Regions from separate parts of the Rhizobium sp. 'Codium 1' genome, predicted to be linked through region 2. Evidence: predicted binding sites of a transcription regulator. Region 2 holds the regulator's gene; the other holds the start of a gene.
What was found. Region 2 encodes LexA, which represses DNA repair genes until DNA is damaged. Its sites were predicted from a motif close to TGTTCNNNNTGTGTTCNG; they were not measured.

Region 1 (15,531 bases), on a different contig from region 2:
ACCATGGCGACCACGGCCGCTGGCAACGAAACGGCAGCACCCGGCAAGGCGGCATCCGCCAAGGCCTTTTCCGGCTTCGAGCGCATGGTGGCGTGGCGCTACCTGCGCGCCCGGCGCAAGGAAGCTTTCATTTCCGTGATCGCCGGCTTCTCCTTCATCGGCATCATGCTCGGCGTTGCAACGCTGATCATCGTCATGGCGGTGATGAACGGTTTCCGCACCGAACTTGTCTCACGCATTCTCGGCATCAACGGCCACATGATCGTCCAGGCGGTCGACCAGCCGCTGAGCGACTATGCCGGTCTTGCAGAACGCTTTGCCGCCGTGCCCGGCGTTACCATGGCGCTGCCGCTGGTCGAGGGCCAGACGCTGGCCTCGGGCCGCGAAGGCGCCGGCACCGGTGCGCTGGTACGCGGTATCCGCCCGGATGACCTCACCAAGCTCTCGGTCGTCTCGTCCAATATCCGATCCGGCGATATGGTCGGTTTCGCCACGGGGCAGGGCGTGCTGATCGGCTCGCGCATGGCGGCCCAGTTGGGTCTGGCCGCGGGCGATACGATCACGCTGGTTTCCCCGGAAGGTGACGTAACGCCGCTCGGCGTCAATCCGCGCGTCAAATCCTATCCCGTCTCGGGCATCTTTGAGATCGGCATGTCGGAATATGACGCCTCGATCATCTACATGCCGCTCGAGGAATCGCAGCTCTATTTCAACGTCGAAGGCATCGTTCAGTCCATCGAACTCTTCATCGCTGACCCCGATGCCGTGGACGAACTGCGCCCGCTGATCGAGGAGGCTGCCGGCCGCCAGATCTTTCTGACCGACTGGCGCCAGCGCAACCAGACCTTCTTCTCGGCCCTTCAGGTCGAGCGCAACGTCATGTTCATGATCCTGACGCTGATCGTTCTCGTGGCCGCCCTCAACATCATTTCCGGCCTGATCATGCTGGTGAAGGACAAGGCGAGCGATATCGCCATCCTGCGCACCATGGGCGCGACATCAGGCGCCATCATGCGGATCTTCTTCATGACGGGGGCCGCGATCGGCACCGTCGGGACGATGGCCGGCGTCGCCCTCGGTGTCATCGTCTGTCTCAACATCGAGAGCATTCGCCAGTTCTTCTCCTGGGTCTCCGGCACGGTGCTGTTTGATCCGGAACTGTATTTCCTGAGCCAGTTGCCGGCCGACATGAACATGAGCGAGACGATCTCAGTGGTCGTCATGGCGCTCAGCCTGTCTTTCATGGCGACAATCTTCCCGGCCTGGCGGGCCTCGCGTCTGGATCCCGTCCAGGCCCTGCGTTACGAATGAGGATGCCGAAACCCATGGCAAAAGACGTGGTTCTCTCGCTTGCCGGCATCGACCGCCACTATGGTCAGGGCGAGACTGTACTCTCGATTCTGAAAGGCGCTGACTTCACCCTGCGCACCGGCGAGACTGTCGCACTGGTCGCGCCTTCGGGCACGGGCAAGTCGACGCTGCTGCATGTTGCCGGCCTGCTGGAACATCCAGATGGCGGCGAGGTGACCGTGGGCGGCGTCGCCTGCCAGGAGCTCGGCGACGAGGAACGCACCGCGATCCGCCGCAAGTCGGTCGGCTTCGTCTACCAGTTCCATCACCTTCTGCCGGAATTTTCCGCCCTTGAAAACGTGATGATGCCCCAGCTGATTGCCGGTCTTGCCAAGCCGGAAGCGGCAGAGCGCGCCAAGCAACTGCTCGACTACATGCGCGTCGGCCATCGCGCTGACCATCGCCCGGCCGAACTCTCCGGCGGTGAACAGCAGCGCGTGGCGATCGCCCGTGCCGTCGCCAATGCACCGCTTGTTCTGCTTGCCGATGAGCCGACAGGCAATCTCGACCCCGAGACTGCAAGCTATGTCTTCTCTGCCCTCGAGGCATTGGTTCGCCAGTCGGGCCTCTCGGCGATGATTGCGACCCACAATCATGACATCGCCCGGCGTATGGACCGCTGTGTGACGCTGGTTGACGGCAAGGTCGTCCCACTCGAGGTCTGACCTCTCCCTTCACGTCTGAACCTTGTTGAACCCCGGTGGATTTGTTCCGCCGGGGCGTGCGGTCATTTTGGGTTGACATGGGAACAAGAGTAGAACAAAATACAAACATAAAGGGACAAGGAGACAGAAATGACCGAAATTCTTCGTGACGTTGCTGCATTTGCCTCGATGGCTGTGTTTGTATCCAGCATGACCTTGCTGATGATGGCCCTCTGACATTCTTCGGGCGGCAAAGCTGGTGAGGAAAGCCTTGCCGCCCGACTTCGTTCTGGACTTCGCAACCGCAAAAGCCGAAAATCCCGTCCGATTCAGATTGTCAGGGATGAAGCGGTATGGGCGAGGACAGCCTCGGAACGGAAGCGTCCGGTGAAGCGGGCAATGGCCCGGGTTTCGTGCACTTGCGGGTGCATTCGGCCTATTCGCTTCTCGAAGGCGCGCTGCCGCTGAAGAAGATCCTGGGCAAGGCCGTCGCCGACGACCAGCCGGCAATCGCGGTGACCGACACCAACAATCTTTTCGTCGCGCTCGAATTTTCGCAAAAGGCGCTCGGAGATGGCATCCAGCCGATCATCGGCTGTCAGCTGTCGATCGATATGGAAGATTCCACCGGCGAGAAGCGCGGCGGTAACGGCCACATGCCGGATCTGCCGGCCGTTGTCGTCCTGGCATCGGATGCCGACGGTTACGAGCGGCTCGTTGACCTGGTCAGCCGTGCCTATCTCGGCGGCGATGCCGGTCAGCCGACCCATGTCAAACTCTCCTGGTTCGAGGAGACCGGCACCGAAGGCCTGATCGTGCTGACGGGCGCAGGCGGCGGGCCGGTGGACCGTATGCTCAAGGATGGCCACAAGGCGCAAGGCGAAAGCCGCCTCCTGTCCCTGAAGCGCCTCTTCGGCGATCGCCTCTATGTCGAGCTGCAGCGGCATGGCGAATATGATCGCACCCACGAGCGCCGCATGGTCCAGCTCGCCTATGAGCATGACATTCCGCTGGTTGCGACGAATGAGGCCTTCTTTCCGGCGCGCGACGACTACGACGCGCATGACGCTTTGATGGCTGTGGCACACAACGCCATTGTCTCCAACGACGACCGCTTCCGCCTGACCCCGGACCACTATCTGAAGAGCCGGGCGGACATGATGAAGCTTTTCGCCGATCTGCCGGAGGCGCTCGAAAACTCGGTGGAGATCGCGCGCCGCTGCTCCTTCGTGCTCGATACCCGCAAGCCCATCCTGCCGCGCTTTACCGGCGGCAGCGACGATCCGGAAGAGGCCGAGCGCGAGGAAGCGCTGGAACTGCGTCGGCAGGCGGAGGAGGGGCTCGATCATCGTCTCGCCGCCCTCGGCATGGCGCCTGGCTATGAAGAGCAGGAATATCGAGACCGGCTCGAATTCGAGCTCTCCGTCATCGAGCGGATGAAATTCCCCGGCTACTTCCTTATCGTTGCCGACTTCATCAAATGGGCAAAGCAGCATGACATCCCCGTTGGCCCGGGCCGTGGTTCCGGTGCAGGCTCGCTGGTCGCCTACGCGCTGACCATCACCGATGTCGACCCCTTGCGTTTCTCGCTCCTCTTCGAACGCTTTCTCAATCCGGAACGCGTCTCGATGCCCGACTTCGACATCGACTTCTGCCAGGAGCGCCGCGAAGAGGTCATTCGCTACGTGCAGAAGAAATACGGCCGCGAACAGGTGGGGCAGATCATCACCTTCGGATCGCTGCAGGCTCGTGCGGCCCTGCGCGACGTCGGTCGGGTGCTCGAAATGTCCTATGGCCAGGTCGACAAGATCTGCAAGCTGGTGCCGAACAATCCGGCCAACCCGACGCCACTCTCCAAGGCGATCGAGGAGGAACCCAAGCTGCAGGAGGCGGCCGCCGAAGAGCCTGTCGTCGCCCGTCTGCTCGAAATCGCCCAGAAGATCGAAGGCCTCTATCGCCACGCCTCGACCCATGCCGCCGGTATCGTCATCGGGGACCGCCCGTTGTCGAAGCTGGTGCCGATGTATCGCGATCCCCGCTCCGACATGCCGGTCACCCAGTTCAACATGAAATGGGTCGAGCAGGCGGGCCTGGTGAAGTTCGACTTCCTCGGCCTGAAGACGCTCACGGTTTTGAAGACGGCGGTCGATTTCGTTCAGGAACAGCGCGGCCACAAGGTCGATCTCGCGGCCATTCCGCTCGATGACGTCAAGACCTATGACATGCTCTCGCGCGGCGAAACGGTTGGCGTCTTCCAGGTGGAAAGTGCCGGCATGCGCAAGGCCCTGATCGGCATGCGCCCCGACTGTATCGAGGACATTATCGCGCTCGTGGCGCTCTATCGGCCGGGCCCGATGGAGAATATCCCGGTCTACAATGCCCGCAAGCATGGCGAGGAGGAAGTCGCCTCGATCCATCCGAAGATCGACTATCTGCTGAAGGAAACCCAGGGCGTCATCGTCTATCAGGAACAGGTCATGCAGATCGCGCAGGTCCTGTCGGGTTATTCGCTCGGCGAAGCCGACCTTCTGCGTCGCGCCATGGGCAAGAAGATCAAGGCGGAGATGGACCAGCAGTCCGCCCGTTTCGTCGATGGCGCAATGAAGAATGGCGTCTCCAAGCCGCAGGCCAACAACATCTTCGAACTGCTGGCAAAGTTTGCGAACTACGGCTTCAACAAGTCGCACGCCGCAGCCTACGCCATCGTCTCCTACCAGACGGCCTATATGAAGGCGCATTATCCGGTCGAGTTCCTCGCCGCATCGATGACGCTCGATATGTCGAACACCGAAAAGCTGGTCGATTTCCGCCAGGATGCCGGCCGCCTCGGCATCGAGGTCGTGCCGCCCTCGGTGCAGACCTCCTTCCGTCACTTCCAGACCGGCCCGAACCGCATCTACTACGCGCTCGCCGCCCTCAAGGGTGTCGGCGAAGGTGCCGTCGACCACATTGTCGAGGTCAGGGGCGATACGCCCTTCGATAGCATCGAGGATTTCTGCCTGCGGATCGATCCCAAGCAGATCAATCGCCGCGTTTTCGAAAGCCTGATCGCCGCTGGTGCCTTCGACTGCTTCGGCCGCGACCGTGCCGAACTGGTCGGCAGCATCGACCGGATCATGGGCTACGCCCAGCGCGCCCAGGAAAATGCCGTCAGCGGCCAGTCCGACATGTTCGGTTCGGGTGGTGCGAGCGGTCCCGAACGGATCGCCTTCGCACCCTATACGCCCTGGCTCTCGTCCGAAAAGCTCATGCGTGAATTCCAAGTGCTCGGCTTCTATCTCTCGGCCCATCCGCTTGATGCTTACCGGGACCTGCTCGACAAATTGCGCGTCCAGAATTTTGCCGATTTCTCGGTCGCGGTGAAGCAGGGTGCTTCGGCCGGTCGTCTCGCCGGCACGGTCATTTCGCGTCAGGAGCGCAAGACCCGCACCGGCAACAAGATGGGCATCATCACCTTCTCGGATGCATCAGGACAGTATGAAGCCGTACTCTTCTCGGAAGGGCTCAACCAGTACCGCGATCTCCTCGAACCCGGAAAGTCGCTGGTGCTGACCGTCCAGGCCGAGGAGCGGCCCGAGGGCATCGGCCTGCGCGTCCAGACAGCCCAGTCACTGGAGGAACAGTCGATTCGCATGCAGAAGGCCATGCGCGTCTATGTCAGGGACTCCGGTCCGTTGCGCGCGGTGGCAGCCCGCCTCAATGCCCGGGGTGACGGTCTCGTGTCCTTCATCGTGATCAAGGATGAGGGACAACGCGAGATCGAGGTCGAGCTCACCGAACGTTTCCGTATCTCGCCGGAGATCGCAGCTGCCATGCGCTCGACCCCGGGCGTCCTGGATGTCGAACTGGTATGATTTGGCTCGCACCTGCAGCCTGATGTTGTGTGACTGTATGAGCGGCGGCTCCATATATCAGTGGGCGATTGAGACAACTTTACGAAGTTCGCTAAGGGAAGCGAAATAAAATACCCCCTATGAGTTGCATAATGCAGCCATGCGGAGGTGTTTGTGAAGAAGATGATTGAAAGTTCGCGCAAAGGTAGCGCTTCAATTTTTGTCGGCATTTTCTGGGCAGTTGTATTTTCTTGGGCGCTCGCCATGACGGTGGCTGCAACCTTAAGATTGTCGGAGACGCTCCATTCCGTGGTGTTCTGCGTGACCTTGGTCACGGTCTACGCTCTGATGAAAACTGCTCCTGGTGCCGTGCCATCAGAGCCCCAGATACGTTGGACCGTTCTCGCTGCATCGCTGATGGCGATCTGGTTTATGTTCATTCGCCTTTTCGGCAGTGTAGATATCGACGCGATTGCATTTCATCTTCGTTATGACGTTGGATCCAATGAGATTGTTGGAGATGTCCTTTGGGATGCCATGGTGGCATTGCTTCCCTTCGCCTTGATGTGCGTTAGCTGGTGGCGGTTATCGATGAGATCCGGCGGTCTGCGGATCTTCAATCGTATCCTCCCGGTCTTTCTGCTTGTCTGCAATCCGCTGCTATGGACTGCCGCGGGGCGGGCGTTAGCTTCGTCTGTTCCGCCGGTCGTGGACCTCAATGACCACTATCATCCGCCGTCAGTCACGCCTCCGCCTGAGCGCAGGAATCTGATTCACGTCTTTGTTGAAAGTGCAGAGGGAACTCTCTGGCAAGCAAATGTCTTCGGTGACGTTGCAGATCCCCTCAAGAGGCTCGCCGCGAATGGCTGGCGATCGACGGGCATGATGCAGTTGGGGTCAACCGGCTGGACACTGGCTGGGCATGTCGCGTCGACCTGCGGTGTGCCTTTGTTTTCCTTGGGTGTGATACACACGAATGGCTATGACAACGTGGACGAAATCCTGCCCCACGCCAACTGCCTTGGGGACATCCTGGCAAACAATGGCTATTTCAACGTTTTCCTCAAGGGAGCGTCGCTGGATTTTGCAGGAACGCGCGGATTTGCGGAAGCTCATGGCTATAATCGCTTGCTTGGGTATGAAGAGCTTCAGGAGCGCTTTCCCGGTCGCAAGAATACTTGGGGATTGCATGACGAGGATCTGTTCACCATCGCGCATGAGCAGGTGAAGTCCCTAAGCGCCTCTGAGCGACCATTCAGCCTGACGATGACCACCATTGGTGGTCATGCCCCTGAGGGATATGTCTCACCGTCCTGCAAGACGGAGGCCTTCGTTCAGAAGCAGGTAAATAATACTCTGAAGGCATTTGCCTGCACCAACGTTCTGCTGGAGCGCTTCATCCAAGCCCTTCACCGAGACGGGCTTCTCAACGATACCGTGCTCATCATTCAAAGTGACCACTTGGCTATGCGCAATGACGCGTCTCATCTTCTGGAAGCTCTGCCCCGAGAAAACATGTTCTTTGTCTTGGGTGCCGAGGTTCACGGCGTCACAAACAAGGCAGCTTCAACGATTGATATCTTCCCCACGATCTTACAATTGATGGGTTACAATGTGCCAGACGCCAAAGTCGGATTGGGACGGTCTTTGTTGTCACCACAACCGACCTTGGTCGAACAATACGGCGTGGGCGACCTAGATCATGCCATCGGAGAGGCTGATGACCTGCGAGATCGTCTTTGGGGGTTGGTTCGCCAGGCCAGTTGACCGAGGACGCTTCTCTCAAGACTAGCGCTTGGGACTGGGTCGCGTCACCGTGATGAAATCCGTGCCGTTTCCGGTTTCCGGGCCAAGCCCCGTGTCCTGGATCGTGAGCGACGATCCCTCGCTGAGCATGGTTTCGATCCGGGCCCGCAAGTCATCCGGCAGGACGATGCGTGCCAGCGCGGCTTCGGCGGTAAAAACGGCTGGATCGTCAGCCGGTAAGGTGATGCCGAGCCGCTTCTGTGTGGAGGCCGCCAGATGGTCGTCGAGTGTTACACCGCGCCATTCGGCCTTGCGCTTGAAGCGGTCAACCGCTGTCGCCTCCAGGAAATGTGTGCCGAGCGCTTTCTCCGGCTCCTTGATGTCGATGGCAGCTGAAAAGAGTGGCTGGAACTTCTGCCGGATCATCAACTGTCCCATGGGGGGGTGATCTTCCCCAGCCTGGGTGTAGAGCGCCGCAAGGAAAGGTTTCGACAGGATCTCGCCGTCCTTCTCGACGGCGTGTTTCTCCTTGAAGGCCTTGACCGCCGCAATCGTGCGCGTGCCGAGCAGGCCGTCGGGAACTCCGGCATCGAAACCGACCTTGTTCAGCAGGCGCTGGACGTCGGTTGCCACGTCACGCTGCGTGCGTCGGGTGATCAGTATCCTGAGCGGCGGCGGTTCCTCTATGCTGAGTTTCGCTTCCGCCCCGCTGCGCGGCAGCACCGCATTCATCGCCACTTCCACCGGCTTCAGGCTCGCTTCGACGCGGCCGGGGCGCAGTTCCACATCCGAGAGAAGTCCGCCATCGTCGATCGGCAATCTCGGCGTGAAGAGATTGGCATGGGTCACCTGCCGCGGCGTCACCGGTTCGTCGGTGATGATCACATGCGCCCCGCGCTCGGTCATCGAGAACAGCGACTTGGCAAAGCCGTTCGGCAGCCGGACGCAGCCATGCGAGGCCGGGTGGTTCGGAACCTTGCCCTCGTGCAGCGCGATACCGGACCATGTCAGGCGCTGCATGAAGGGCATGGGCGCGTTCGAATAGAGATTGGACTCGTGATACTTTCGCTTCTCGAGGATCGAGAAGATGCCGGACGGTGTCGCGTGCCCCGGCTTGCCGGTCGAGACCTTTGTCGTCGCGACCACCGTATCACCATCATAGACGGTGAGCGTCTGATCCGCCTTGGAGACGAAGATTTGCAAGGGGCCATCTGCGGCAAGCGCGGTACTGGCCAGAAGGGAAAGACTGAAGGCGACGGCGAAACGCTGGAACATGGTCGACCACTTGGAACGCGAGACAAAGCTGCCGAAGTGTATGGGACGATGTTTAAGAAAAGTTTCGCAGCGGATCGGTGATCGCAAGCCGTCACGCGGCTGTGATCATGTATCCCCAGTTGTTCACACTCACTGCGGCGACAGCGGACGTGGGCGCAATTGCGGGGATGCGACGGCGAGGAGCAGCGCCGCAATCGGCAGCGAGAAGGCATGGCCGAGATGTTTGAAGCCGAGCGCCCCGATCAATCCACCCAGAAAGAACATGCCGATGATCGGCAGGAGAATGCCAAGCTTGCGGACATCGGTCGCAATGGGGGGATGGTGAAGAACGCGTGCAACCACTCCATAGGCGAGCTTGCCCAGTTCGATCCCGATATCGGTCGTCATGCCGGTCAGGTGGGTGGTGCGGATGCGTGCGCCGGAAATCTTGGTGATCGTCGCATTCTGCAGTCCCATGACGAAGCAGAGCAGTACCGCTGTCACAGGTGCGGCGGCAGCGGCCGGGATCACGGCCCCGATCCCGGCAAAGGCAATGAGCAGGCCGGATTCAAGCGCCAGCGGATAGGCATATTGCTGGCGACGGGCATGTCGCCTTGCCCAGTTGATCAGGACCGCCGAGCAGGCGGCCCCCAGCGTGAAGCTGATCAGGAGCGCAAGGCCCGATCCGACCAGCCCGAAGACACCGAGCGCCAGATTGTCGGCGATCGCAGAGACGATGCCCGTCATATGCGACGTATAGTGGCCGATCGCGAGAAATCCGCCGGCATTGATGGCACCGGCCACGAAGGCGAGAATCGCGCCGAGCATCAGATCATTGCGCCCTGTGCGGCGATGCGAGGCCGCGATCCGCAACAGCCTCAGCCTTGTCTGCGAGCTGGAGTCCCGGCGGCTCGGATCCCTGCTCTTGCTTGCGGGCGCATCTGTCACGGTGCAGTCTATCTCCTGGGGGGAAAGGTGTAGCCTGTCTGAACGGTACCCTTGCCGAACTTGTCGCGCAATTTGTCCATTGCGGCTTCCGCTGCTGCGCGCCGTCCAGCCTGCACGTCGACGAGATCGGGCGGATCGGCAAGCGCTGGATCCTGGAGGTCGCTCACCCCGATCCCGATCAGCCGAAACCTCGTCCCGTCAGTCTCTTTCTCCAGCAGCGACATGCCGGTCCGGAAAATCCGGTCAGCGAGCTGTGTCGGATCATCGAGCCGCCGGTTGCGGGTACGCAGCTTGAAGTCGGACGTCTTCAGCTTCAGGACAACAGTCTGGCCCGCAATCTCATGCCGCTTCAGCCGCCATGCGACTTTCTCGGAAAGCGCGCGCAGATGCACGACGAGGTCGTCGATTCGGTGGATGTCATCGAAGAATGTCGTTTCGGCCGAGACGCTCTTGGCCGGGTCATTCGGATGCACGGTGCGATCATCGATACCGCGCGAAAGTCGTGCCAGCCTTTGCCCCATAACCCCGTAGCGACGCATCAGCTCGGTCTCGTCCATGCTCTGCAACTGGCCGATCATGCGTATGCCATCGGCCTGCAGCGTCGCGGCCAGGGCCTTGCCGACACCCCAGATCATCGTCACCGGCTTGTCTGCAAGGAAGGAGAGCGCCTCGGCAGCGCCGATGACGGAAAAGCCGCGTGGCTTCTGCAGGTCGGAAGCGACCTTGGCCAGGAATTTGCAATAGGATAGCCCGACGGAGACCGTGATGCCGATTTCCTTCTCGATCCGTCCTGCAAGGCGGGCAAGCACCCGTGCCGGCGGCTCGTGATGCAGGAGTTCGGTGCCCCTGAGATCGAGAAAGGCCTCGTCGATCGAGATCGGCTGCACCAGCGGCGTCAGTTCCTCCATCATGGCCCGGATCTGCTGGCCAACGTGGGCATATTTCTCCATGTCCGGCCGGATAACCACCGCCTGCGGACAGGCCTCCAGCGCCTTGAACATCGGCATGGCCGACCGGACGCCGTGAATGCGAGCGACATAGCAGGCGGTGGAGACGACCCCGCGCTTGCCGCCACCGATGATCACGGGCTTGTCGATGAGCTCAGGATTGTCACGCTTCTCCACCGAGGCATAAAAAGCGTCGCAATCGATATGCGCGATCGAAAGGTCGAACAGTTCCGGGTGATAGACGAGGCGGGGACTGCCGCAGGAACGACACCGGCGCAGACCCTCTGCCTGCCCGGTCAGGCAGTCGCGACAAAAGCCGGTGTGATCATGGACGGAGCGCATCATTGCAGGAACAAAGGTTGAACATTGCCACCATAGGCCCCGTTCGCGGTGTAGACAAGTACCGCGACGGCGTCAGCCGTGACTTGCCACGTCCTGTGCGGTGAAATGTGATCGGATGAGCCTGGATGCCTGCGGCCAGTTTTCGACCCGTCGGACGGTCTCGTGCGGATCGGGTGCAAACTGGAAGATCTCGAGTGGTGGTGGAAGATAGACCAGCAGACAGCTGGGTACATGGTCACCGACCGAGTGAAGATTGTGGACCATGTCGTCGACGAAGGCGACGGGCAGGGGCCTTTCGCCGTGCAGCTTCGCGACCATCGGCCCCTTCGCCGCTTCTGTCGCGATCATCGGGAAGGTCAGTGCCAGCTGGTCGAGCAGCCGCCGCCGGATCTCGGCATGGCGTGGCGGCATGGCCGTCAGGAAGACGAGATCGGCCTCAGCGCCGAGCGCGTGCAGGCTGTCAACCGCATCGGCAAACGGCGTCTGCCAGCGTTCCTGCTCGACGAAGAAGTCGTCGATCAGGGCCTTTACCAAAGGCGCCTCCAGAACCCTGTCGTCCGTGCCGCTCACGATATTGCCGGTGAGCTTGAACGAGCGGGGCAGGAGCCGGTGACCGCGGGTCGCGAGGAACGCCTCGAATGGGGTCGCGAACTGCAAGACCACGTCGTCCACGTCACAGACGATCAAGGGGCGATCTTTGACTGTGATGTGGTCGATGTCCGTCAGCATCAGTATTCACCCGAATCGAGGCCTGGTCGAACATAGTGGTGATAGGCCGATACCACGGTTTCGGGTTTCGTCTCGGTGGCAGCACAGAAGGCCATCAGGGTCGGTTCGTGCTGCATGAGGAATTCGAGCATTCCCGCAAGAAAGCCGGGATCCTTCACTGCCTCGCGCAATTGACCTGGCTGTACCCCGGAGAGCGCAAGAAACCGCGACAGCATCTCGGGTTCATTTGCCAGCCAGCCGAGCACCGCAACCGCCGTCTCTTCGGCGCCAGACGGTATATCTCTGTTTTTCATCAAGTCTTTTCCCCCGACACCGCCAAATTACCGATTTCGAAACCAAATAGCACTAGCATGCTCGGTGACGGAAGATGCAACTCGCGCCGCGCCCGCCGTTCTGGGCTGCCTGAATGCGTGGGACAAAGGACCGGGTGAATGCCGAAAAAGGTTATGATTGTCGAAGACAACGAGCTCAACATGAAGCTCTTCCGCGATCTGATCGAGGCGTCCGGCTATGAAACGGTGCAGACGCGCAACGGCATGGAAGCGATGGATCTCGCACGTCGCCACAAGCCGGACCTGATTCTCATGGACATCCAGCTTCCCGAGGTGTCCGGGCTCGAAGTCACCAGATGGCTGAAGGACGATCCGGAACTGCATGTCATTCCCGTCATCGCTGTCACGGCCTTTGCGATGAAGGGCGATGAGGAGCGCATCCGCCAGGGCGGCTGCGAAGCCTATGTCTCCAAGCCGATTTCGGTGCCGAAATTCATCGAGACGATCAAGACCTATCTCGGGGATGCGTGAGGAAGAAGTGACATGACTGCGCGCATTCTGGTCGTCGATGATGTTCCCGCCAATGTGAAGCTGCTCGAAGCGCGGCTCATGGCGGAATATTTCGACGTTCTCACCGCGAGCAATGGCCGCGACGCACTCGACATCTGCGACCGGACCCAGGTCGATGTGATCCTGCTCGACATCATGATGCCGGAAATGGACGGCTTCGAGGTTTGCGAGAGGCTGAAGTCCAGTCCGCGCACGGCTCATATCCCTGTTGTCATGGTCACCGCACTCGATCAGCCATCGGATCGCGTACGCGGCCTGAAGGCCGGTGCCGACGATTTCCTCACCAAGCCGGTCAACGATCTGCAGCTGATCTCCCGCGTGAAGAGCCTGGTGCGCCTGAAGACGCTGTCCGACGAACTGCGCATCCGTCACGACACGACCCGCCAGGCGGGTATGGACGACATTCTGCGGCTTCAGGACGGCCGGTTGGAAGAGCAGGCTCATGTCCTGCTCGTCGATAGCCGTGCAGCCTCCCAGGAGCGCATCATCAAGTCGCTGAAGCCGATTGCCGAAGTCTTTGCCATGTCCGACCCGCAGGCTGCGGTGTTCGAGGCAGCGGAGAACACCTTCGACCTCATCATCGTCAACTGCAATCTCGAGGATTACGACCCCTTGCGCCTGTGCTCGCAGATCAGATCGCTGGAGCGCACCCGCTTCATTCCGATCCTGCTGATCACGGAACAGGGCGACGAGCAGATGATCATCCGCGCGCTTGATCTCGGCGTGAACGACTACATCGTGCGCCCGCTCGATCCAAACGAACTCATGGCACGCGCCCTGACACAGGTTCGTCGCAAGCGATACAATGATCTCCTGCGCAACAGCGTGCGCCAGACGGTCGAGCTTGCTGTCACCGACGGCCTGACCGGCCTCCACAATCGCCGCTATCTCGACACCCAGCTGCGCACGCTCTTTGCACGCGCCAAGGTCCGCGGCCGGCCGCTGACGATCTGCATTACCGATATCGACCGCTTCAAGCTGGTGAATGACGGTTACGGACACGATGCCGGAGATGAGGTGCTGAAGGAATTCGCCGGGCGCATCCGTGCGACCGTGCGCGGCGCCGATCTCGCCTGCCGCTTCGGCGGTGAAGAGTTCGTACTAGTCATGCCCGACACACCGGCAGAAGTGGCAGCAACCGTGGCCGAGCGCTTGCGGGGGATGATCGAGGCGCGGCCCTTCCAGCTCCGCTCCGGCGAGACACCGCTGATGCTCACGGCCTCCATGGGCATCGCCACGGTCGGGCCGGGGATCGATACGCCCGAGCAGCTGCTGAAACAGGCAGACCGTGCACTCTATGAGGCGAAGAATTCCGGCCGGAACCGTGTCGTCGCTGCTGCTGCCTGACCATCCCTTCGAAATAGATCAGTAGTTTCAGCGGTAGGCGCCGCTGTCAGCAAAGATTTGCACAGCTTTTTGCGGTCCCAGTTCGGCTATGGATTTGATCAATTCCTGCTGTCATTTTGAACAGTTACAAATCGACTTATCAACCGATGTCAGAATAGTCTTGCACCAAATGGGGCAGATGCCGGTGCCAGCCACCGGCAACATGCTTGCCCCGGTTTGTATTTATCTGAATATTAGCGTTCTCTTTGAGGGGGTGACCTAGGTTTGTGTGCTCCATGCTCTATGGAGCTCGTAAAATAGACTTCAGAAGAACTTGAATGGACTGGTAGTCATTTCAAGTTTCAATGTGTGTAGTACTGACGATTGTTGCCTAACGCCAAGTTCAACCTCTCGAGATTTAACCATATTCGTAGGCTGATCGGTCCAGCGGTTAATAAAATGTTGATTTTTGTCTCTATTTGGGAGAACTTACACCCAACAGACAAGGCCTCTTCGGAGGTTCAAGATACCCCATGATGCTCAGGTCCGCCGCATCTCCTGGGTCGTGGGGTCGGTCGGTTGGTATGCAACTACAAAACGGTTCCTCGTGCCGTGTTGCATGCCGGCCGACCCCCTATTCTAGAAGACACCGGTTTCCGCAAGGAGGCCGGTGTCTTTCGTTTTGGGCTTGTGACGACAATCTTGTGACGACAATCAAGGGGCGGGGACGAGGCAAAAGAAAAAGGCGCGCCGCAGGAAGCGGCACGCCTTTTTGGATAATCCGTCGATCAAGTCTTACTTGATCTTGGTTTCCTTGAACTCGACATGCTTCTTAGCAACCGGGTCGTACTTGGTCTTCGTCATCTTGTCCGTCATGGTGCGGCTGTTCTTCGTGGTAACGTAGAAGAAACCCGTGTCAGCCGTCGACAGAAGCTTGATCTTGATGGTTGTAGCCTTGGCCATGGTCGTCCTGCCTCTAATAAACGAAGCCGTGGACGACCGAACGAGGCCCACGGCAAATCTGGCGCGAAACTACAAATCGCGCCCGAAAAGTCAAGTGCGTTTCGGCTTAAAAAGCAGGCGTCCCAGGGAAAGCACCACATAGAGGGCGAAGAAGCCCGCGATTGCCCATGCAAAACCGTCATTGCCGGTGATGTCGATGGCAGCCCCGATCGCCTGCGGACCAGCAACCGTACCCACCGCATAACAGAAAATGAATGCGGCATTGGCCGCTGCCAGATCCGCGCCAGTGAGTCGCGAGCCGAGATGGCTCAAGCCCACGGTGTAGAGGCCCGAGACGCAGCCACCCCAGAACAGCAGCACCACAGCCATCAGTTGCCAGTGGCCGGAGAGCCACGGAAGCGTCAGCGAGCCGGCAAGGCCCACGGCAGCGAGGATGGACAGGAGCATGCGCCGGTCGCGCATCCGGTCTGAGAGCAGCCCCAGCGGGATCTGGAAGACCATGTTGCCAATGCCCATCACGGTCAGCAGAAGCGCCGCCTGGGTCTCTGTGAAGCCGCTGCGGGTGGCATAGATCGGGAAGAGCGACAGGCCGCCCGCCTCGACCGCA
Region 2 (15,531 bases):
TGTTCTCGATGATGTAGATTACCGGCAGGTTCCACAGACGAGCCATGTTGAAGCTCTCGTAGACCTGGCCCTGGTTGGCGGCGCCGTCGCCGAAATAGGCGAGCGAGACATTGTCGTTGCCACGATACTTGTTGGCGAAGGCGAGACCCGTGCCAAGCGAGACCTGGGCGCCGACGATACCGTGGCCGCCATAAAAATTCTTCTCCTTGGAGAACATGTGCATCGAGCCGCCCTTGCCTTTCGACAGGCCGCCGCGACGGCCGGTCAACTCGGCCATGACGCCACGCGCGCTCATACCGCAAGCCAGCATGTGGCCGTGGTCACGATAACCGGTGATGACCTGATCGCCGTCCTTAAGCGCCATCTGCATGCCGACAACGACAGCTTCCTGGCCGATATACAGGTGACAGAAACCACCGATGAAGCCCATGCCGTAAAGCTGCCCGGCCTTTTCTTCAAAACGACGAATGAGCAGCATTTCGCGATAGGCCAGGATCTCCTGAGCCTTGTCGAACTCGACAATCGCTCCTTGCGTGAACTCTTTCTTGGCAGGCTTGGTCGAAGGCTTCCGACCGGTCGCAGTCGCAGGCTTGCGAGGCGCCATGCATCCCTCCCATGGGTTATTATGGTGCAAAGTTGACGACAGAATAGGGAAGAAAGCCGACGGCGGCAATGCCATAAATGCATGGCTCTCATTCGCCGCAAGCAACTGTAAAAAATGAAAGAATTCGAATTAACCCGATTTGAGTTAATCAGAAATAGGTGTTGAAGATCACGATTTCATCCGGGCGCGACATATTGAGCTGATAGCGCGCCTTTTCGTCAATGATGTCCTCGTCCAGCGAGCCGTCACTCAAGAGGCTCACTTCCTTCTCCAAGACCATGCGCTGCGCAACAAGCCTTTCCAGCTCGGAGGCGCGCTCCAGCCGGATGCGCTCGAACTGCTGTCCCGCCCTCAAGCCATAGTCGCCATGGATCGAATGGTAACCGAAATAGGACAGGAAAGCGATTGTGACAGCGGGAAGAATAAGGCGGCCGTATTTCTTTTTCTTGTGATGCCTGGTCCACATGCCGACAATTGCCCTGAAACGCGAAACTGGCACTCAGATTAGCGGGCATGTCTTAACCGATGGTTGACCCTGTCGCAGCGCAAAAGAAAAAGCCCGCGCCGGGATGACCGGCACGGGCTTCGAAGGGAGATCGGGCAGGATCAGCCGCGCAGGATCGAGGCGCCTGCGTAGACGGCCTGCGGGCCAAGCTCTTCCTCGATGCGGATCAGCTGGTTGTACTTCGCGGTGCGGTCGGAACGTGCGAGCGAGCCGGTCTTGATCTGACCGCAGTTGGTGGCAACTGCGAGATCGGCAATCGTCGAATCCTCGGTTTCGCCCGAACGGTGCGACATCACGGCCGTGTAGGCGGCGCGGTGTGCGGTCGAGACGGCGTCGAGGGTTTCCGAGAGCGAGCCGATCTGGTTGACCTTGACCAGGATGGAATTGGCGACACCCATCTTGATGCCGTCACGCAGACGCGCGGAGTTGGTGACGAAAAGATCGTCGCCGACGAGCTGGACCTTCTTGCCGATCTTGTCGGTCAGCGACTTCCAGCCATCCCAGTCGTCTTCGGCCATGCCGTCCTCGATCGAGAAGATCGGGTACTTGGCAGCGAGTTCGGCAAGATAGTCCGCCATGGCTTCCGGTTCGAGCGTGCGGCCTTCGCCTTCAAGCACATACTTGCCGTCCTTGAAGAACTCGGTCGAGGCGCAATCGAGCGCGATATGCATGTCCTCGCCCGGACGGTAACCAGCCTTTTCGATCGACTTCATGATGAAGTCGAGGGCAGCGGGTGCGGATGCCAGGCCCGGCGCAAAGCCACCTTCGTCGCCGACATTGGTGTTGTGGCCATCGGCTGCGAGCTGCTTCTTCAGCGTGTGGAAGACTTCCGAACCCATGCGCACGGCGTCACGGATGGTGTCGGCGCCAACCGGCACGATCATGAATTCCTGGAAGTCGATCGGGTTGTCGGCATGGGCGCCGCCGTTGATGATGTTCATCATCGGAACCGGCAGGACATGGGCGTTCGGGCCGCCGATATAACGATAGAGGGGCAGACCGGAGGATTGGGCTGCGGCCTTGGCGACAGCCAGCGATACGCCAAGAATGGCGTTTGCGCCGAGGCGGGCCTTGTTCGGCGTGCCGTCGAGTTCGATCATCAGATTGTCGATCTGGATCTGGTTTTCGGCCTCGTGACCGCCGATTGCATCATAGATCTCGCCATTGACGGCTTCGACCGCCTTCTCGACGCCCTTGCCGAGGTAACGAGAGCCACCGTCACGCAATTCGACGGCTTCATGCGCGCCGGTCGAGGCACCCGAGGGAACGGCCGCACGGCCCATGCTGCCGTCTTCGAGATAGACGTCGACTTCGACGGTCGGATTGCCGCGGCTGTCGAGGATTTCGCGGCCGATGATGTCGGTAATGGCGGTCATGTTCGCTCCCTGGTGACGGAAATTGGACAAGGCTCGGCGGCCGATCACCGGGCGCGGAGCCCCCGGACCTGCCTTTGAGTCATCCTCTCTTATCCGATGATCGGGAAAATACAATGACGGATAGGAGCCGGAACGGACGAAATCTAATCGATTTAAACCGCAAGGACCCGCGGCGCTTCCCGTTCAACTGCTGAAAGCGCCGCGAGAGTCCGTCAGGATGCCTTGGCCAGGTCGTCGAAGGCGATGAGTTTTTCCAGGAGCCGGCGCATGTCGGTGATCTTCACCATATTCGGACCATCCGACGGGGCATTGTCCGGGTCCTGGTGAGTCTCGATAAAGAGACCTCCGACGCCGACAGCGACGGCTGCGCGAGCCAGCGTCTCGACGAATTCACGCTGGCCACCGGAGGAACCACCCTGCCCGCCCGGCTGCTGCACCGAATGGGTGGCATCGAAAACGACAGGCGCGCCCATGGCCGCCATGATCGGCAGCGAGCGCATGTCGGAGACGAGCGTATTGTAGCCGAAGGACGCGCCGCGTTCGCAAAGCAGCACGTTCGGATTGCCGGAACCGGTGATCTTGTTCAGCACGTTCTTCATGTCCCAAGGGGCGAGGAACTGTCCCTTCTTCACATTGATCGCGCGGCCGGTCTTGGCGGCGGCAACAAGCAGGTCCGTCTGCCGGCAGAGGAAGGCGGGGATCTGCAGGACATCCACAGTCGGCGCGACGGCCGCGCACTGCTCTTCCGTGTGGATGTCGGTGAGGACGGGCACACCGAATTCCTTCTTGATGTCGGCAAAGACTTCCATCGCCGTTTCCAGGCCGATGCCGCGCTCGGCAGACAGCGAGGTGCGGTTCGCCTTGTCGTAAGAGGATTTGTAGACGAGCCCGAGCCCGAGTTCGCGGCACAACTCGACGAGTTGCCCCGCGATCATGAAGGCATGGTCACGGCTTTCCATCTGGCAGGGACCGGCGATCAAGGCGAAGCGGGTTTTTTGTGAGAAGACAGCCTTGCCGGCGCCTTCGCCGACCACGACTTCCGAATTGGGAGAAATGCTCATTTCAACTCCTCGAAGGCAAAGGTGACGCCCTGGCCCTTTTCCGGCGCGACAACCAGCCGCGCTCCCGTTTTGTGGTAGCCGACGCCATTAGCAGCGAGGCAGGCTTCTGTCACGCCGAGATCGGCGACGGCGACCACCACGGCCGCGCCCAGGAGACCGCGTTCCAGCTGCCTGGAACCCAGACCGTAATGGGCCGAACATCCTTCGGAGGTCAGGACGTCAACCGAGGCATTGGATGCCTCGATCGCCATGCCGAAGGAATGCGCCGTGACGTCGCGCTGATCGAGCACCATTTCCAGCAGATACTGGAAATCACTCGGATTTTCCTCGACCAGGACGATTCGCCGAAGACCGGCGGCACCATTGGCGTGCACGATCAAGTCACCGCGATCCGCCGGTATCGGATTCACCCGTTCACAGGCGAAGGCGAAGAAATCAGGCGAACGCAGGTCGGCCGCAAAGGCGAGCCGGAAAGCCCCCTCCGCCGATCGCCCATCAGGGAATCGGAACTGCCGGGAAAATTCGAGAACGGGCCCGCCGCTCTGTCCCTCATCGCGATACCGCCTATCATCTGCAGTTGCATCGTCCGTCTTCACGACGATCGCCGAGAGGCCTTCGCCACGGCGAAAGCGGAAGGCGAGATCGCGTGCGACAAACACATTGCCGATGCGTGCAGCCTCAAGGCAGTCTTCTCGGCTGCCGACGGCCAGGGGCTCCAGATAGGTATCATCTGCAAAAAAGACGCAGGCGTTCTCGGTCCCAAACGGATGGCGGGCATCGGCCGCAACCGTGAAGCCGAGGCGGCTCATCCGATCGCGGGAGGTTTCGAGATCCACGACCGGGAGGACGAGATGATCGATGGCGCGGGGGGACGTGATGGGATTGGACATATTTCTCTCGAGTTTTGCGTCAGATTTGGGAATTGCGCGGCTGGATTGAAAGGGTTTCGAGCGTCTGGCGCAATGCGTCGATTTGCTGCCGCGCTTCGCGCAATTCCTTCAGTACCTGTTCGTCGATCTTGTGATGAAGGGCCAGAACCTCGATCTCTGCCTTGAGGTTGATCTCATAATCCTTTGCCGCCATGAACCGATCGCGCTCGGCCTGACGGTTCTGGCTCATCATGATGATCGGGGCCTGGATCGCGGCCAGCATGGACAGGAGAAGGTTGAGGAAGATGAACGGATAAGGGTCGAGGGAGCGCGTCGCGAGAACCACGGTGTTGAGAACCACCCAGGCCACGAAAAGCACCATGAAGGCGATGATGAAGCCCCAGGAGCCACCCACCCTCGCAATGCCGTCTGCCAATCGTTGCCCGACGGTCGCATGGGCTAGGAAATCCTCGCCGGCATTGGTCGAAACCGTGCGGCGCTCCCGAGCCCGCTTCAGCACCTTCTTTTCCGCAGAAGAGAGATCGGATTGCGTCTTCCCCAAAACGAGTTTTTCAATGTCCTTGAGCATTCGTCTTATTCCCCGAGAAAGGTCCGCTGGCCTTTGAGAGTATCCGCTCTTTGCATTGCAGCGGTACAAAATCGGACTGTTTCATGACCTGCACATCAGGCCATCGCATTTTCTCACCGGCTCTTCACGAAAATTTATCCCCTTGCGGAACACAAATGGAACAGATAGTGTCTGTTCTGTATTTGTTTCACCTCAGGGGCACCGCATATGCTGACGCGCAAGCAACAGGAACTGCTTCTCTTCATCCACGAGCGGATGAAAGAATCGGGCGTCCCGCCTTCCTTCGACGAGATGAAGGACGCGCTGGATCTCGCATCGAAATCCGGCATCCATCGACTGATCACGGCGCTCGAGGAACGCGGCTTCATCCGCCGGTTGCCGAATCGAGCTCGCGCCCTTGAGGTTATCAAACTGCCGGAAGCCTATTCTCCGAGCATGCAGCCCCGTCGCGGTTTTGCCCCGAGCGTGATCGAAGGCAGTCTTGGCAAGGCACCGCCAGCGCCAGCACTCACCAAACAGCCGGTTGAAGACAGGAGTTCTTCTATCTCGGTTCCCGTCATGGGCCGTATTGCGGCTGGCGTACCGATCTCTGCAATCCAGAACAATACGCATGACATTACCGTGCCGGCCGAGATGATCGGCTCCGGTGATCACTACGCCCTCGAGGTGAAGGGCGATTCGATGATCGAAGCCGGGATTCTCGACGGTGATACCGTCATCATCCGCAATGCGTCCAATGCCAATCCCGGGGACATCATCGTGGCGCTCGTCGACGACGAGGAAGCAACATTGAAGCGGTTCCGCCGGCGTGGCGCGTCGATCGCGCTGGAGGCCGCCAATCCGGCCTATGAAACGCGAATCTTCCCGCCGGATCGGGTCAAGATCCAGGGCAAGCTGGTCGGCCTCATCCGCCGCTATCACTGAGCGTCAGCTGTCGGTGACAGTGGTTGCGCCGTCATCCGGCTTTCTGATGCTTGGGGGATGGTGTGTTCGTCTGCCGCTGATGCCGTGCGCCAGTCGTAGAGGCGGTGTTGCGTCCACGGTCTCGGCTTCCCCTCGAAAGATGTTCTGATCACCAGGTGCTGCGGCGCGTCTGCAAGGCCGGAAATTTCGACAGCGCCGGTGGCCCTGAGGCTGCTTTGTGACAGAAGCGCCGCGCCCGAGCGGCAGGCGGTCAATCGCGTGCGAGCCGCCAGAACGACGACATCGGCAAGGTCGCAGCCAACCCCGACCAGGTCGGGACGGTCGAGGGTCATCAGCAGTTTCCCCGTGTCCATCCGGGCGACGCAGACCTGCTTGATGCAGGTGAAGCGGTCCATCCTGGCAGATTTGGTCAACTGATCGAGAAGCGTTGCAGCAGCCGATCGCTGCGCTGCGCTCCAGGTCTCTCCGGTTCGCCAGTCAGGTGGCGCTGGCAATTCGCCAATCGTAAGCATTAGGGGCGGCATCGTCGTCTCGACATCCAGCACCGGTCGCCATTGGTCGAAGATGAAGGCCGGCGGCCGAGTTCGATTGGTGGCGAGGGTCCGTGCGGCGCCGTCACCGCTCCAGAGCGCCACCAGTCGCGCATCCTCGCTGATCATCAGTTCACCGGGCTCCTGTCTCGGCCCGAGCCATGTCGCAACGAGCGTCACCGCGATCAGGACGGTTCCTGCATGTCTGAGACTGCTGCGAAACAGCGTCAGCAGGAGCATGCCGGTGATCGTTCCGAGCATGAACCAGCCGGGAAGGCGCGGAAAGACGTAACCTCCACCCCAGCTGGAAACCATGTAGGCGACATGCAGAACCAGTTCGAGCCCCTGCCCCATGATCCAGAAGAAGGGCGCGTCAAGACCGAAGGGCATGAGCAGCATGGCAATGAAGCCTGCCGGCATGACCACCAGCGAAATCAGCGGCATGGCGGCGAGGTTGGCTTCAAGTCCATGGGTCGACAGGCGGTGAAAATGGGTGATGGCAAAGATCGCAGTGGCCAGTCCGCCGATCAGGGATGTCGCCAGAGTACCGCCGATGAGTTTTCCGCCGCCCGCAGCAACGCGCAGGCCGAGTGACCGTATCGGCGGCAGGATGGCGCGTGGCCGGGAGCGCCAGCCGGCATAGCCGGCGATCAGGCCGGCAGTGGCCGCAAAGGACATCTGGAAACTCGGCCCCATCACAGCCGAAGGCTGTACGACAAGAATGGCTGTTGCAGCCAGGGCCAGGTTGCGCAGGCTGACGGCCGGACGGTCGAAGAGAACTGCAGCCAGCATGATGGCGGTCATCAGATAGGCACGCAGCGCGGAGACCTGATAGCCGGAAATGAGCACATAGCCGGTCGTGGCAATCAACGCGCCCGCAGCCGCGATCTTCTTGATCGGATGTCGCTCGGCCAGCGCCGGCACGAGGCTGAGCAGACCGCGCAGGCCGACGAAAAATATGCCGGCGGCGAGGGCCATGTTGAGACCCGAGATTGCGGTGATATGGGCAAGGCCCGAAACCCGAAGCGCCTCGGTCGCAGCGGTCGACATGGAGCGACGCTCTCCCGTGATGATCGAGGCGGCAAAGGCGCCAGGATCGCCTGGAATGACTGAGCGGATGCGATTCGAGATCCGGTCCCGCAGGGAGAACAATGCCGCATCGAAGCGCGCGACCAACCCGGCTCCATTATCCTCTTCGGCCAGCTTCGCCTGAGGCGGACCGAGAAAGAAACCGACAGCGCCGATCCCAGAGAAATAGCTTTGAAAGGCAAAGTCGTTCAGACCGGGCAAGGCGGGACCCGACGGTGGCGAGAGCCGCGCCCGCCCGCTCAGCCAGTCGCCGATCGCAGCCGGTGCATGTTTGCTGCGTGCCAGCAGAGTGACCCTTTCAGGCGGCCGCCGCACGGTAGGCTCCACCGTCCCCGTCAGCCTCAGCGTATAGCGCCACTCGCCGGCCGCGCCTTGCTCCCTGCGCTCGACGATACCGGTCACGGTGGTGACGAGCGGCTGGTCGATGATGACGGTCGAAACGCGCCTCGCCTCCCACTCCGCAAGCAGCATGCCCACGACAGCAAGGCAGACGCTCCAGAGAATCAGAGTTGACGCCGTGTCCCGCGTCGACCGCGACAGCGCAAACAGGAGAGCAAGCACAAGCGGAGCAAGGACCGGCGCCAAGGGTGGACTCGACCAAGAAAACCAGATTGCAGCGCCGGCGCCGAGGCACACCGGGACAAAGTGGAAGAAATGCCCGTAACTGATCTCCTGCGTGAGGCGCTCGCCAACATAGGCGCGGACGCGACGCGAAACGGCAGAAATCGAAACGTGGAAACCGGAGGCTGTCCGACGAGGCGCGGTGGACCAGGAAGGCGGATGAAGCACAGGGCGACGAGCCGGCAGCAGACCGGACCGAATGTCTGTTTCCCCCTGTTTTTCCGCCACTTCGACCATTGCGCTCGCTCGGCCGGATCCACACCATCCAAGGCCAAGATAAGGCAAAACGAAAAACAATCAAAGCTTGCAGAGCCTGGTGATTCTGCCGCCTATCCGAGCCACAAACGACAAGAACCGATCGGTTCGATTGTTGCCGATTTCGCGATGCACAATTTGCCCTTTGGATAGCTTGGCATTAACTTCGGTATCATATAGCTAACATCAACACGCTTAACCGATGGCGGCTTTTTCGAGACGCCTTCCCGCCAATACCGGAGGATCAGCATGACGGACAAAAGCGCTTCTTTGCAACTTGGGGACAAGACGGTCGACCTGAGCGTCAAGGCCGGCACGATCGGCCCTGACGTCATCGACATCGCCGCCCTTTACAAGCACACGGGCACGTTCACCTACGATCCGGGCTTCACGTCCACGGCATCCTGCGAATCCAAGATCACCTATATCGACGGCGACGAAGGCACGCTTCTGCATCGCGGTTATCCCATCGAGCAGCTTGCCGAAAAGGGCGACTTCCTGGAAGTCTGCTACCTGCTTCTCTACGGCGAACTGCCGACGGCAGCGCAGAAGAAGGACTTTGATTATCGCGTCACGCATCACACGATGGTGCACGAGCAGATGAGCAAGTTCTTCTCCGGCTATCGCCGCGACGCCCATCCGATGGCCGTCATGGTCGGCACGGTCGGTGCGCTGTCCGCCTTCTATCACGACTCGACCGACATCACCGATCCGCACCAGCGGATGGTCGCCTCGCTGCGCATGATCGCCAAGATGCCGACAATTGCGGCCATGGCCTACAAATATCACATCGGCCAGCCTTTCGTGTATCCGAAGAACGACCTCGATTATGCGTCGAACTTCCTGCGCATGTGCTTTGCCGTACCCTGCGAAGAATACCAGGCGAATCCGGTTCTGGCGCGTGCCATGGACCGCATCTTCATCCTGCATGCCGATCATGAGCAGAATGCCTCGACCTCGACCGTGCGTCTGGCAGGATCCTCGGGCGCCAATCCGTTCGCCTGCATCGCGGCCGGCATCGCCTGCCTCTGGGGCCCGGCCCATGGCGGCGCCAACGAGGCGGCCCTCAACATGCTGATGGAAATCGGTTCGGTCGACCGCATTCCCGAATACATCGCCAAGGCCAAAGACAAGAATGATCCGTTCCGGCTCATGGGCTTCGGCCACCGGGTCTACAAGAACTACGATCCGCGCGCCAAGATCATGCAGAAGACCATGTACGAGGTCCTCGAAGCCACCGGCCATGCCGACGATCCGCTGATGAAGGTCGCGCTCGAACTCGAGAAGATCGCGCTCAACGATCCCTATTTCATCGAGAAGAAGCTCTACCCGAACGTCGACTTCTACTCGGGCATCACGCTGCGTGCGCTCGGATTCCCGACGACCATGTTCACCGTTCTGTTTGCGCTCGCCCGCACCGTCGGCTGGATCGCGCAGTGGAACGAGATGATAGAAGATCCGCAGCAGCGCATCGGTCGCCCGCGCCAGCTCTATACCGGTGAGCCGCAGCGGGACTACAAGGCACTTTCAGAACGCTGAGGCGCCCGTTATCATCGCGATCAAAAAGGCCGGCTCTGTCCGGCCTTTTTTCGTTTCGGTTGGCTGATTGTCTGTCCGGCGGGCCCAAAGCGGTCAAACTCCGCGTGATGGCTGCGCATTTCGCACCCGGATGCCTTCATTTCCCGAGAGCTTTGTTCTAAGGAAGTCAACCTGCTTCGTCCCACACGAAGAATTACAATGAGGTTCATGCGTCCCGATGCTCGTCGTCTTGAGAAAAGCTTCCCAAACCCTGTTCGCCAAGATCCTGCTTGTCCTGCTCGTCGCCTCCTTCGGCGTCTGGGGCGTATCGGCATCGCTGTTCAGCAACACGTCCGATACCGTCGTCGCCGTCGGAGACCAGACGGTTTCGTCGAGCGACTTTGCCTTCGCCTATCAGCGGCAGGTGTCGGACATGAGCAGCCGGTTCGGCATGCAGCTCACCACCGAGCAGGCGCGAGCCTTCGGCATCGAGGCACAGGTGTTTTCGCAACTCGCAGCCGGCGCAGCCCTCGATCAGCTCGCCGTAGACATGAATCTCGGGCTTTCGCAGGATCGACTGGCGCAGCTGATCGCCGATGATCCGGCCTTCAAGAATGCAGCCGGCAGCTTCGACCGTGGCCTGTTCTCCTCTCGCCTGCGCAGTGCGGGCCTGCGTGAAGACGACTACATCCAGGAACGCTCCAAGGTCGCGATCCGCAGCCAGATCGTCGATGCAACTGCGGACGGCTTCGTCGCTCCCAAGGTGCTCATCGATGCGATCAAGTCCTATCGTTACGAGAACCGTGACATCAATTATCTGCTGCTGACCAATGCCAATATAGAGCCGGTCAAGGCACCCGACGACGCGACGCTCGCCGCCTGGTTCGACACGACAAAGTCGGGCTATCGGGCTCCGGAATATCGCAGCTTCAACTATGTGAAGCTCGAGCCTGCCGATATCGCGGACACGTCTGCGATCACCGACGAACAGATCCGCGAAGATTACGAACGCCGGAAGGCGACCTACGAAATCGCGGGCACGCGCACCATCGAGCAGCTGTCCTTCGAAAATCGTGAAGTTGCGGATGCCGCCCTTTCGGAACTGCAGAACGGCACCAGCTTCGACCAGCTGGTTAGCGATCAGGGCAAGACTGCGGGCGACGTGCTGCTGGGCGAATTCACCCGCGACCGCCTGCCCGATCCGGCCCTTGCGGAAGCGGCCTTCGCCGTCACGACCGAAGGTGGCACCACCCCCGTAGTCGACGGCGCACTCGGACCGGTCATCCTCCGCATCAGCAACATCAAGGATGGACGCACCCAGAGCCTTGACGAGGTGAAGGAAGAGATCCGCACTGCGCTTGCCGAAGCCGCTGCGATCGCCGATATCACCACCGTGCACGACCAGTTCGAAGACCTGCGCGCCGGCGGTTCGACGCTGAAGGAAGCCGCAGACCAGCTCAGGCTCAAGACTGCGACCATCACCGACATCGACCGCCGCGGCCTCGACAATCGCGAAACGGAAATTGCGGGCATTCCGGAGCGTGACAAGCTGCTGACGGAAGTCTTCCGCACCGACATCGGTATCGAAGCTCTTCCGGTCAATCTCGGCAACAATGGCTTCATCTGGTTCGATGTCACCGATATCAAGCCGGAACGTGACCGGGAACTTGCCGAAGTGCGCGAAAAGGCCGTGGCTGACTGGACGGCCGAACAGCAGCGCATTGCGCTCGGCGCCCTCGCCGAGAGCCTGCGCAAGCGGATCGCCGACGGCGGCAAGTTGGAGGATATCGCGTCTGAACTTGGCCTTGCTGTCGAAAGCAAGGCCGGCATTACCCGCCGCAGTGAAGATGCCGTTCTTGGGCCGGCAGCCGTCACAGCCGCCTTCTCGGGCCCGCAGGGCACGGTCGCGACAGCGTCTGGCGCCGATCCCTCGACGCAGATCCTGCTTTCGGTCACGGCGGTCCGCGATCAGCCGACCGGCGGCGTCCCGCTAAGCGAGGACCAGCAGATCGGCCAGCTGGCCAATGCTGCCGGAGACGACATTCTCGACCAGATGGTGAGCCAGCTGCAAGCCGAATACGGCGTGGTCTTCAATCAGGCGCTGGCCCAGCAGGCCATCGTTCGATAAACGCAGACCATCAAGGGGGAGCTGTTTCATGTCCGGGTTGAAACCCTTCATCGCCAAGATCGCTGCGCGCCAGCCACTGACGCGACAGGAAGCAAGCGACGCATTCGAAATCCTGATGTCGGGCGAAGCCAGCATGGCGCAGGTCGGCGGCTTCCTGATGGGCTTGCGCGTGCGCGGCGAGACCGTCGACGAAATCGCCGGCGCTGTCTCCATCATGCGGCAGAAGATGGTTCCGGTGGATGCGCCTGAAGACGCAATCGACATCGTCGGAACCGGCGGCGACGGCACCAACACCTACAATATCTCCACGCTGGCAGCGCTGATCGTCGCCGGTTCAGGAGTTCCGGTCGCCAAGCACGGCAACCGTGCGCTCAGCTCGAAATCCGGCACCGCCGATGCGCTCTCGCAGCTCGGAGTGAAACTCGACATCGAGCCGGACCTGATCTCGCGCTGCATTCGGGAGGCCGGGATCGGCTTCATGTTTGCACAGCTGCATCATCCGGCCATGCGCCATGTCGGACCCGCCCGTGTCGAACTGGGCGCCCGCACCATCTTCAATATTGTCGGGCCGCTTTCGAGCCCGGCACGGGTCAAGAAGCAGCTTTTCGGCGTCTATTCGCCGGAATGGCTGATCCCCGGTGCTGAAGCCTTGCGGGACCTCGGGCTGACCAGTGCCTGGGTCGTTCATGGCAGCGGCCTCGACGAAATCACCACGACCGGTCCGAGCCATGTGGCGGAACTCAAGGATGGCGACATCCGAAGCTTCGAGCTCTCCCCAGACGATTTCGGTGTCGAAACCGTGTCACTCGATGCCATCCGCGGTGGCGATGGCGCGGTGAATGCGGCGGCCCTTCGGGACGTGCTCGGCGGGGCCAAGACAGCCTATCGCGACGTGGCACTGTGCAACGCGGCCGCGTCACTCATCGTCGCCGGCAAGGCACAGGACGTGACCGAGGGCATGCATCTCGCCAGCCAGTCACTCGATACCGGCAGTGCGGCACGCGCACTCGAAACGCTGGTCACCATTTCCAATTCCGCCACTCAGGGCTAAGCTCCAGACCATGACCGATATCCTGAAGCGCATAGAGACATACAAGCGGGAAGAAATCGCAGCGGCAAAGGCAGCCGTTTCGCTCGCCGAACTCAAGGACCGGGTCGCGGCCCAGGACGCGCCGCGCGGTTTTCATGATGCGCTTCTGCACGCTCGGAACGAAGGCCGCTTCGGCCTGATCGCCGAGATAAAGAAGGCAAGTCCATCCAAGGGCTTGATCCGTCCGGATTTTGATCCGCCATTGCTCGCTGCGGCCTATGAGGCCGGCGGCGCAGCCTGCCTCTCGGTGCTCACGGATACGCCGAGCTTTCAGGGCGCCCCGGAGTTTCTGACGGCGGCGCGCAAGGCCTGCAGCTTGCCGGCCCTGCGTAAGGACTTCATGTTCGACGCCTATCAGGTCTATGAAGCGCGCGCCTGGGGCGGCGACTGCATCCTGCTGATCATGGCCTCGCTGTCGGACGGCGAAGCGGCTGAGCTCGAGGGCCTCGCCTTCGAACTCGGCATGGACGTGCTGGTCGAAGTGCATGATGCCGAAGAGATGGAACGGGCACTAAAGCTCAAGTCGCCGCTGGTCGGCATCAACAACCGCAATCTGCGCACCTTCGAGGTCAGCCTCACTGTCAGCGAAGAGCTGGCGCCCATGGTCCCAGACGATCGGCTGCTGGTCGGCGAAAGCGGTATCTTCACCTATGAGGATTGCCAGCGGCTGGAGAAATCCGGTATTTCGACCTTCCTCGTCGGCGAAAGCCTGATGCGCAAGGACGACGTCGCTTCTGCAACGCGCCTGCTGCTGACCGGCAGGACCGGCACCCTGGCGGCCGAATGACGGCCGCGCCCGGCGGACTGACGCATATCGGCGCCTCCGGTGAGGCGCATATGGTGGATGTTTCTGCCAAGAATGACACGGTTCGTGTCGCGGTCGCCGAAGGATTTGTGCGGATGAATCCCGGCACTCTTGCAACGATCATGGCCGGGAATGCCAAGAAGGGCGACGTGATCGGCACCGCTCGGATCGCCGGCATCATGGCTGCCAAGCAGACCAGCAATCTCATCCCGCTCTGCCATCCGCTGATGCTGTCGAAAGTCACCGTCGACATCGCCGAAGATCCGGCCCTTCCCGGACTGAGGATCGAGGCAACCGTCAAGCTGACCGGCAAGACCGGCGTCGAGATGGAAGCGCTGACGGCTGTCTCGGTGACCTGCCTGACGATCTACGACATGGCGAAAGCCGTCGACAAGACGATGGAAATCGGCGGCATCCGCGTGATGGAGAAAAGTGGCGGCAAATCGGGCGATTTCCGCCATCCGGAGCGCAGCTGATGTCACTGCTCCCGGTCGAGGACGCGCTGGCGCGGCTTCTGGCCGCAGCCCGTCCGATTGACGCGACTGAAGAGATTGCCCTCCATGACGCCAATGGTCGCGTGCTCGCGGCCGACCTCAGCGCCCGGCTCACCCAACCACCCTTTGATGCATCCGCCATGGACGGTTACGCGCTTCGCGCGGGAGACGCAGCCGCGGTGGGATCCGTGCTCACCGTCATCGGCGAGTCAGCAGCTGGCCATGGATTTTCGGGCAAGGTCGGTCCCGGCGAGACCGTGCGCATCTTCACCGGTGCACCCGTCCCGGATGGAGCCGACACCATTCTTCTTCAGGAAGATGCCGAAAAACTCGATGACGGGCGGATCCGCACAGCCTTTGCCGTTGCGAAGGGCCGCCACATCCGTCCGAGAGGTCAGGATTTTGCCGAGGGCGACGTAGCTCTCGCTGCGGGTATTCAGCTCGATTTCAGTCACCTGACGCTGGCAGCGGCCATGAACCATGCGCGGCTTCCCGTCTTTCGACGTCCGAAGATCGCGATCCTTGCTACCGGCGACGAGCTTGTTTCGCCCGGCAGCGCCCCCGGTCCGAGCCAGATCATCGGATCCAATACATTTGGCATAGCAGCACTCGCGCGAGACAATGGTGCTGAGATCCTCGACCTCGGCATCGTGCCTGACGATCGAGACCTGCTATTGAATGCGGTGAAACGGGCGCGTGAGTGCCGTGCCGACGTGCTCGTCACGCTCGGTGGCGCCTCGGTCGGCGATCACGACCTCGTTCAACCCACGCTGGTTTCAGCCGGCATGCAGCTCGATTTCTGGCGGATCGCCATGCGGCCGGGCAAGCCGCTGATGGTCGGACGGCTGGACGAGATGCACGTCCTTGGGCTTCCCGGCAATCCGATTTCCAGCCTCGTTTGCGGGCTTCTCTTCCTGGAGCCCCTGCTTTGCCATCTGGGGCATCGACAGCCACGACAGCGCATGGCAATGGCCCGGTCACACACCGCGCTGTCTGCCAACGACAAGCGGCAGGACTATGTCCGGGCGCGGCTGATGGATGGCGGGGGGGACATGCCCGCCGTCGAAAGCTTC

Region 1: the regulator LexA is predicted to act here: its motif matches at 2,095-2,112, upstream of dnaE (DNA polymerase III subunit alpha).

Annotation. Positions count from the first base shown of each region.
Region 1 is NZ_JAJGPW010000005.1:225,285-240,815, forward strand. It holds gene LJE98_RS14650 (lipoprotein-releasing ABC transporter permease subunit) at 4-1,311, shown strand; gene LJE98_RS14655 (ABC transporter ATP-binding protein) at 1,326-2,015, shown strand; gene dnaE (DNA polymerase III subunit alpha) at 2,348-5,848, shown strand; gene LJE98_RS14665 (sulfatase-like hydrolase/transferase) at 6,011-7,594, shown strand; gene LJE98_RS14670 (L,D-transpeptidase family protein) at 7,616-8,848, opposite strand; gene LJE98_RS14675 (YoaK family protein) at 8,978-9,775, opposite strand; gene LJE98_RS14680 (DNA polymerase IV) at 9,784-11,067, opposite strand; gene LJE98_RS14685 (hypothetical protein) at 11,137-11,793, opposite strand; gene LJE98_RS14690 (DUF3572 domain-containing protein) at 11,793-12,086, opposite strand; gene LJE98_RS14695 (response regulator) at 12,225-12,596, shown strand; gene LJE98_RS14700 (PleD family two-component system response regulator) at 12,609-13,982, shown strand; gene rpmG (50S ribosomal protein L33) at 14,757-14,924, opposite strand; gene LJE98_RS14710 (MFS transporter) at 15,015-15,531, opposite strand, start outside.
Region 2 is NZ_JAJGPW010000004.1:20,983-36,513, reverse strand. It holds gene pdhA (pyruvate dehydrogenase (acetyl-transferring) E1 component subunit alpha) at 1-604, opposite strand, end outside; gene LJE98_RS11795 (FtsB family cell division protein) at 753-1,070, opposite strand; gene eno (phosphopyruvate hydratase) at 1,211-2,485, opposite strand; gene kdsA (3-deoxy-8-phosphooctulonate synthase) at 2,698-3,546, opposite strand; gene LJE98_RS11780 (VOC family protein) at 3,543-4,436, opposite strand; gene LJE98_RS11775 (DUF1003 domain-containing protein) at 4,456-5,004, opposite strand; gene lexA (transcriptional repressor LexA) at 5,212-5,928, shown strand; gene LJE98_RS11765 (ComEC/Rec2 family competence protein) at 5,922-8,132, opposite strand; gene gltA (citrate synthase) at 8,673-9,962, shown strand; gene LJE98_RS11755 (peptidylprolyl isomerase) at 10,180-12,069, shown strand; gene trpD (anthranilate phosphoribosyltransferase) at 12,098-13,120, shown strand; gene trpC (indole-3-glycerol phosphate synthase TrpC) at 13,131-13,946, shown strand; gene moaC (cyclic pyranopterin monophosphate synthase MoaC) at 13,943-14,440, shown strand; gene glp (gephyrin-like molybdotransferase Glp) at 14,440-15,531, shown strand, end outside.